DNA from 2 places in the Pseudomonas sp. EA_35y_Pfl2_R5 genome. Region 1 is predicted to be linked to the other one. Evidence: predicted binding sites of a transcription regulator. Region 1 holds the regulator's gene; the other holds the start of a gene.

Region 1 (4,319 bases):
ATCATCGGTGATTTCATCACCAGCCGCTGCTGTTGCCACAGGTGCAGCAGCAACAGGCGCGGCAGGTGCAGCCGCCACGTCGGGCGCTACGAACTGACCTTTGCCATGCAGTTGATCAAGCAGGGACTCGAATTCATCATCGGTAATCTCATCACTGCTGGCGGCGCTGGAGGCTTGCGTCGGCGCCTCATCCAGGGCGCCCAGCAATTGCTCGAATTCACTGTCAGTAATATCGCCGGCAGCCTGTTCAACCTCGGGTTCAGGCTCAGCGTGCACTTCAGCCGGCGCGGTTTCCTCAGCACCTGCCGGCTCAGCCAGGCGTGCCAGGGCGGCCAACAGCTCAGGGGTGGCCGGAGTCAGATCGGTACGTTCACGGACCTGAGTAAACATGCTGTTGACGGCATCCAGTGCTTCTAGCACCACATCCATCAACGCGGAGTCGACGCGCCGCTCACCCTTACGCAGGATGTCGAAGACGTTTTCTGCGATATGGCAGCATTCCACCAGCTCATTGAGCTGGAGAAAACCGGCACCACCTTTGACGGTATGAAACCCGCGAAAAATAGCGTTGAGCAGATTCATGTCGTCCGGGCGGCTTTCCAGCTCTACCAGCTGCTCGGACAGTAGTTCAAGAATCTCGCCGGCCTCTACCAGGAAGTCCTGGAGGATTTCTTCATCGGCGCCGAAGCTCATAAGACGTGCTCCTAAAATCCCAGACTGGAAAGCAGGTCGTCGACATCATCCTGATTGGATGCGACGTCTTCACGCTTATCGGCATGAATCTGCGGACCTTCACCACGGGAAGGCTCTTTTTGTTGTTCTTGTTCGGCGCGTAGCAGCTCATGGTTGTGCTCAATGCCGGCGAACTGGTCTACCTGGCTGGCCATCAACACCAGTTTCAGCAGATTGCTTTCCACCTCGGTCACCAGCTGGGTTACACGCTTGATCACCTGCCCCGTCAGATCCTGATAGTCCTGAGCCAGGAGAATATCGTTGAGGTGACCCGATATCTTGGCGCCGTCACGCTCGCTACGCGCGAGAAACAACTCCACACGCTTGGCCAACTCACGAAAGCCATCGGCGCTCATCTCGCGGCGCATAAAGCGCCCCCAGTCAGCGCTCAGACTCTGCGCCTCATCACTGAGGTCATTAACCAATGGTGCGCTCTGCTCAACCAGATCCATGGTGCGATTGGCCGCTTTCTCGGTCATCGTCACCACGTAATTCAGGCGTTCGGTGGCATCGGTAATTTGCGAGACCTCAGTGGCGTGTGGCACACGGGGATCTAGCTGGAAGTTGACGATGGCGTTGTGCAGCTCACGGGTCAGCTTGCCGACTTCGTGATACAAGCCGCGGTCACGCGCTTTGTTGAGCTCATGTATCAGCTGTACCGCTTCACCAAAGTTGCCTTGTTCCAGGCTATCTACCAGTTGGCGAGCGTTGTGTTTCAGGGACGACTCAAGATCACCCTGAGCGGAATCTTTATGTTCCATAGCAACCTCATGGCAGACATCAGCCGTTGACGCGTTCGAAGATTTTTTCAATCTTCTCTTTCAGTACCTGGGCAGTGAACGGCTTGACTACATAACCGTTAACACCAGCCTGGGCTGCTTCGATGATCTGATCGCGCTTGGCCTCAGCGGTTACCATCAACACCGGCAGAGTTTTCAGGCGCTCATCCGCACGCACTGCACGCAGCAGGTCGATACCCGTCATACCGGGCATGTTCCAGTCCGTCACCAGAAAATCGAAACTGCCGCTCTGCAGCATGGGCAGCGCGGTCACGCCATCATCGGCTTCCGCTGTGTTGGTGAACCCCAAGTCACGCAGGAGGTTCTTGATGATCCGTCGCATCGTTGAAAAGTCATCAACGATGAGGATTTTCATGTTCTTGTCCAAGTCGACCTCCGTACAGTCCCAAACGCACCCAGCACCCTGTGTACGCTTTTAATCGTGAAACCGGCCTAGCGTTAGCGAGTAAACTCAATGTGCGCGCCACTCGCCCAAACGAGCGCGTAAACGAGCGGCACACTGACTGTGTAGTTGGCTTACACGTGATTCGCTAACCCCCAACACCTCACCGATCTCTTTAAGATTCAATTCTTCATCGTAATATAGCGCTAACACTAGGCGCTCGCGCTCCGGCAGGTTGGCAATGGCATCTGCCAAGGCCGCCTGAAAGCGTTCATCTTCCAGATCACGAGAAGGTTCGAGATGGTTGCTGCCAGCGTCTTCACCCAGCCCACCGTGCTCGCCGTCCTGCAAAAGGTCGTCAAAGCTGAACAGGCGGCTGCCTAAAGTGTCGCCAAGAATGCCGTAGTAATCCTCGAGACTCAATTGGAGTTCGGCCGCAACCTCTTGATCTTTAGCGTCTCTGCCGGTTCTGGCCTCAATTTTTCTAATCGCGTCGCTGACCATGCGGCTATTGCGATGCACTGAGCGTGGGGCCCAGTCCCCTTTACGCACTTCATCAAGCATGGAGCCGCGAATGCGAATACCGGCGAAGGTCTCAAAGCTGGCACCTTTACTGGAGTCGTATTTTTTTGACGCTTCGAGCAAGCCGATCATCCCAGCCTGGATCAAGTCGTCGACCTGCACATTAGCCGGCAAGCGCGCCAACAGGTGGTAGGCGATGCGTTTGACCAAGGGCGCGTAGCGCTCGATCAATTGATGTTGGGAATCCTGCGCCTGCGCCTTGCTATACATACGAAGTCCAGAAGCTGCTGTCATATGGCCGTGTCTGCGATCGGTTGCTGCACCAGACGCTCAACGAAAAACTCCAAATGACCACGCGGATTGGCCGGTAATGGCCAGGCATCGACTTTTTGGGCTATCGCCTTGAACGCCAGCGCGCACTTCGAACGCGGGAAGGCTTCATAAACCGCACGCTGTTTCTGCACGGCCTTGCGCACTGACTCGTCATAAGGAACTGCACCTACGTACTGCAGGGCAACGTCGAGAAAGCGGTCAGTGACTTTAGTCAGCTTAGCAAAGAGGTTACGACCTTCCTGCGGGCTGTGAGCCATGTTGGCCAATACGCGGAAACGATTCATGCCGTGATCGCGGTTAAGCAGTTTGATCAGCGCATAGGCGTCAGTAATCGACGTTGGCTCATCACACACCACCACCAGCACTTCCTGAGCCGCGCGCACGAAGCTGACCACGCCATCACCGATACCGGCGGCGGTGTCGATAATCAGCACATCGAGGTTGTCACTGATATCGCTGAACGCCTGGATCAGCCCAGCATGCTGCATGGGCGACAGCTGCACCATGCTCTGAATGCCAGACGCAGCCGGCACGATGCGAACGCCACCGGGGCCCTGCAACAGCACATCGCGCAGTTCACATTCACCACTGATGACGTCTTCCAGGGTGCGCTTGGCGCTCAGACCAAGCAGCACATCGACGTTGGCCAAGCCCAGGTCGGCGTCCATCAGCATCACCCGGCGACCAAGATCAGCCAGGGCCAACGCCAGGTTCACCGACACATTGGTCTTACCGACGCCACCTTTGCCGCCGGTCACCGCAATCACCTGTACGGGATGCATACCCATATTTCTACACACCTTGTCTAACTTCGACTGGAGCCACTTGGTCGGCTAAGCGCGGTTCAATTCCAACAGCATGGCACTTAACTCACGCGTCGTGCAGGTTGCTGGTAAAGGCCGGCAAACATCTCCGCCATCGTATCCTCGCTTGGATCTTGATTGGCCTGCAGCCCCACGGCCCGACTAACCAATTGATGACTGCGCGGAACCTGCAAATCATCGGGAATGCGTGGCCCATCAGTAAGATAGGCTACCGGTAGACGCTGGCTAATAGCCAGTCCTAAAACCTCACCCAGACTCGTCGCTTCATCCGCCTTGGTCAGGATGCAGCCAGACAAACCGCAGCGCTTATAACTATGGTAGGCGGCTTTCAGGACTTGACTCTGGCTGGTGGCCGCCATTACCAGATAATTTTTAGCGTTGACACCACGGCTGGCCAGCGTTTCCAGTTGCATGCGCAGGGCCGGATCATTAGCGGGTAAGCCTGCAGTATCGATCAATACCACACGCTTACGTGCCAATGGGGCCAAAGCCTGGGTCAATGACTGACCGGGGTCAACCAAGGTCACTGGGACATTGAGAATGCGCCCCAGCGTCTTGAGTTGCTCCTGAGCACCAATGCGGTAGCTGTCCAGGCTGACCAGGGCAATATGCTGCGCGCCGTACTTGAGCACGTAGCGCGCGGCCAGCTTGGCCAGGGTGGTGGTCTTGCCCATGCCGGCCGGCCCCACCAAAGCGATCACACCGCCCTCATCCATCGGTTCCTGC
Region 2 (4,319 bases), on a different contig from region 1:
CTGATCGAACTGCAACACGCCTTCCTCGAAGATATTCAAGCGCTCACGTAACTGCCCACCGGGCAACGGATCACCGGGCACGACAGGTGGTGTGATGGCAGGCGCATCCGAAGGGCTTCCCGCCTCAGCAGGTGAATCAGTCGAATCACTTTGCGAGCCCTCAATGGCCCGCTGGGCTTTCTTGGTCAGCACCACGATATCGATACGTCGGTTGACCGGATTAAGTGGCTTCTCCCGATCAAACAAGGCCGAGGAGGCATAACCCACCACCCGCGCTACCTGCTCGTCGTCATAGCCGCCCGCAATCAACACACGCCGCGCGGCATTGGCGCGGTCAGAAGACAGCTCCCAGTTCCCGTAACCGCCGCGCCCGACAAAGGGCGCGGCATCGGTATGACCACTGACGCTGATCTTGTTCGGCACTGCGGCGATGGTGTCGGTCATGGCCAGCAAAATGTCTTCGAAATAGGGCTGCAAGCGCGCACTACCGGAAGCGAACATCGGCCGATTCTCAGCATCCATGATCTGGATACGCAGACCGTCCTGGGTGATTTCGAAAAGGATCTGATCCTTGAAGTTCTGCAGCTGAGGGTTTTCCTCAACCTTGTTCTGCAATTCCTGCAGCAACAACTCCAACCGCTCGCGCTCGACTTCTTCGGCTATCGACTCGGCCTGCAGTTTGTCCACGTCAGCCTGGGCATCCTCGGCCGGGCTCTGCTCTTCCTGCGGTTCCGGGTTCAGGGTGCGATCAGGGGCCGGCGTCGGCGTGCCGCCCAGATCAATCACATAAGGACTGGCACTTTCCGAGAACCCCACAGGGTCCTGAAAGTAGCCAGAAATCAGCTTCTTCTGCTCGGGCGTAGCCACAGACATCAGCCACATCACCAGAAAGAACGCCATCATCGCCGTGGCAAAGTCGGCGAAGGCGATTTTCCAGGCCCCCCCGTGGTGGCCACCGGCAACCTTCTTGACCCGTTTGACGATAATCGGCTGGTTGTTTTCCATGCTATGCCTTAGCCCCCACGCATGGCCTGTTCAAGCTCAGTAAAGCTCGGACGATGCGCAGGCAATAACACCTTGCGGGAAAACTCCACGGCCAGCGATGGCGGCATGCCCGAGGCCGAAGCCACCAGACCGGCCTTGATCGCCTCATAGACGTTCAGCTCTTCCTTAGCATCGTGCTCCAACGCACCCGAGAGCGGGCCGAAGAAGCCGTAGGAAGCCAAAATCCCGAGGAAGGTACCCACCAACGCGGTACCAACCTTCTGGCCGATCTCCGCGTTATCCGCCTCGGCGAGGATCGACATGGTGATCACGATGCCCAGCACCGCCGCTACGATCCCCATGGCCGGCATACCGTCGGCCACCTTGGCTACAGCATGCGCCGGGTGTTCGAGCTCTTCCTTGAGGCTGGCGATTTCCATGTCGAACAGGCCTTCCAGCTCGTGCGGGGCCATGTTGCCGGAGGACATGATGCGCAGGTAATCGCAGATGAAAGAGGTCATCTGCTGATCTTTGAGGATGCCGGGGTACTTGCTGAAAATCGGGCTGGCGGCCGGGTCTTCGACGTCGGCTTCGATGGCCATCATGCCTTCACGGCGGCTCTTGTTGAGAATCTCGTACAGCAGTTTGAGCACATCGAGGTAGTAAGCATGGGTGAAGCGCGAGCTAAACATGCTCAGCGACTTTTTGAACACATGCATAAAAGCGCTACCTGGGTTGGCCTGTAGGAAAGCACCCAGCGCCGCACCACCGATGATCATCACCTCAAAGGGATGCACCAACGCCATAAACTGGCCACCGGAAAGGATAAAGCCGCCCAATACGCTGGCGAATACAACAATGATGCCGATGATTTTTGCCATAGAAAGAGACTTGCCAGAGAGGGTAGAAAGGGGCTTTGCAAAACAACCCTTCTATTTATCGGAAGTTTTGCGCGAGACTATAGCCAGTTAAGGTCAAAAGCCAGCTTGTCTCAACCCGCATGCCAAAGCCCGTCCACTATCCGCGCACCCTGACCGACTGGCTCAAGCAGCTGGACAGCCGGCTATTGCCTGCATCCATCGACAGCCAACAAAAACTGCGCCGCGCCCTGGCGGATAGCAATCGTTCGATGCGCGAGCTGGCGGACTTGATGCAGGACTGCCCGGCGCTGGCGCTCAGCGTCTTGCGCGAAGCCAACCGCAAAAGCAGTGGGCTCAGCGAGCAAACCGAAAGCCTCGAAGCAGCCATCAGCCGTCTCGGCATCAAGCGCACCGAAGACCTGCTCACTGCCCTGCCCGCCCTCCCCGAGCAGGAGTTACCCAAAGCGCTGCGGCAGATTCAGCTGATCAGCCAGCATGCCAGCCACCAGGCCAACGGCCTGTTCGCCGGCCGTCTGGCGCGGCTGTGGCAAGAAGTTCACTGGGGCAGCCTGCTGTTTCTCGCACCGATCTGGACCTTGCTCGCCGCTCACCCTGAGCTGTTCGAGGTCTGGGAGCAGCGTGTGCTGGTCAAGGGCGAAGCCGCGAGCAAGGTGGAGCAGGAGTTGCTGGGCGTGCCGCTGCTGAAGCTCTGCCTGGCCATGAGTGAGCAATGGCATTTACCGGAGTGGGTTACTCAGGGCTATCGGCTGCTGGTCAGCGATCGACGCCTGCTGGTCAAGGCACTGCATATCGCCCGCGACAATGAACATCCACTGCATCAGCAACAAATTCTCGACGCCGACAGCAACCTGCGCCGCTGGCTGACACAACCGGCCAACAGCATTCTGCTGGCCAACGGTCTGGCGCTCTCCGCGCATTATGCCTGGAACAGCCCACACAGCCTGCGCTGGCAGCGTCTGACCGGTTTATTCCTGCAACTGCCGCTCGAAAACGTGCAGCAACTGTTGCATCAGAACGCCGTCAGCAGCGCCCGACAGATGCCCGGTACCGACCTCTGGCACCCGGCCGAAGCGCTGCTCTGGCCATGGCAGGCGCGGCACCTGCAAACCATAGTCGAACAGCCCAAGCCCGCAGTTGTCAGCGAGTGGCGCCAGCAATGCGCGCACCTGCTCGCCCTGCCCAGCGCGTTCAGCAATGTGTTGCAGCTGACCGCCTGCGCCAATCAGGCAATCCAGGCCTGCGGCATGCAACGAGTACTGATTTTACTGGCCGACCGCAACCACACACGCCTGATCGCCCAGCAGCAGAGCGGCCTGGACAAAGCCGCCGCCAGCCTCAGCCTTGACCCACAGCAAAGCCAGGTGCTGCGCCGCCTGCTCAGTGCCCCAGCGCAACTAAAACTGAGCCCGGCCAACATCGCGCAGTTTTCCGCCATGCTGCCTGGTTCGCTGAAAAGCCTGTTCCCCAGCGAGCATTTGCTGATTCGCTCAATCGCTAGCAACAACCGCGTGGTTATGCTGATCTTTGCCGATCAGGGCGGCCCTGCACTAAGCGATGCCAGCGTGCAGGGCTTCGGCAAAACCGTGCAATGCATTGAGCGCGCGCTGGCCAGCTTTGCCAACCGCGGGCGCTAGGCTTTCCGCTACAATCCGTCCCTTTCCTGCAAAAAGAGGCCCGGCATGACCGCCTTCGCTGAGTTGCCCTTGCTGATCGAACCCGCGCAACTGGCCAGCCGCCTGAATGCGCCCGAGCTGATCCTGGTCGACCTGACCAGCAACGCCCGCTACACCGCCGGCCATATCCCTGGCGCACACTTTGTCGACCCCAAGCGCACCCAGTTGGGCCAACCGCCAGCACCCGGCTTGCTGCCTGAGCAGGCTCAGCTTGAGCAATTGTTCGGCGAACTCGGGCACAACCCCGATGCCGTCTATGTGGTGTATGACGATGAAGGCGGCGGCTGGGCCGGACGCTTTATCTGGTTGCTGGATGTAATTGGCCACCCGCGTTATCACTACCTGGATGGCGGCCTACAGGCCTGGCTGGCAGAAGAGCGCGAGCTCAGCACCACAGTGCCAACCGCCGGCACACAAGCTGTTGAACTGCAGCTGGATGCAACGCCAACCGCTACCCGTGAATACCTGCAAAGCCGCCTTGGTGCGGCCGACCTGGCCGTCTGGGATGCCCGCGCGCCCAGTGAATACAACGGCGAAAAGGCCCTGGCGCAAAAAGCCGGGCATATCCCCGGCGCCATCAATTTCGAATGGACTGCGGGCATGGACCCAGCACGTGCGCTGCGCGTTCGCCAGGATATCCAGGCCCAGCTCAATAGCCTCGGCATTACTGCCGACAAAGAAATCATCACCCACTGCCAGACCCACCACCGCTCTGGCTTTACCTACCTGGTCGCCAAGCTCCTCCGCTATCCACGGGTAAAAGCCTATGCCGGCTCCTGGG

Evidence for each region. The regulator FliA, encoded in region 1, starts transcription of late flagellar genes. The targets are predictions, from matches to a motif close to CTAAAGTTTNNNNNNNNNNNGCCGNTAA.
Region 2: the regulator FliA is predicted to act here: its motif matches at 1,921-1,948, upstream of motA (flagellar motor stator protein MotA).

The regions. Positions count from the first base shown of each region.
Region 1 is NZ_CAXAOW010000005.1:179,834-184,152, forward strand. It holds gene AACX99_RS12140 (chemotaxis protein CheA) at 1-693, opposite strand, end outside; gene AACX99_RS12145 (protein phosphatase CheZ) at 705-1,493, opposite strand; gene AACX99_RS12150 (chemotaxis response regulator CheY) at 1,513-1,887, opposite strand; gene fliA (RNA polymerase sigma factor FliA) at 1,984-2,730, opposite strand; gene fleN (flagellar synthesis regulator FleN) at 2,727-3,557, opposite strand; gene flhF (flagellar biosynthesis protein FlhF) at 3,635-4,319, opposite strand, start outside.
Region 2 is NZ_CAXAOW010000010.1:5,256-9,574, reverse strand. It holds gene motB (flagellar motor protein MotB) at 1-1,005, opposite strand, end outside; gene motA (flagellar motor stator protein MotA) at 1,014-1,865, opposite strand; gene AACX99_RS16070 (HDOD domain-containing protein) at 1,985-3,499, shown strand; gene AACX99_RS16065 (rhodanese-like domain-containing protein) at 3,545-4,319, shown strand, end outside.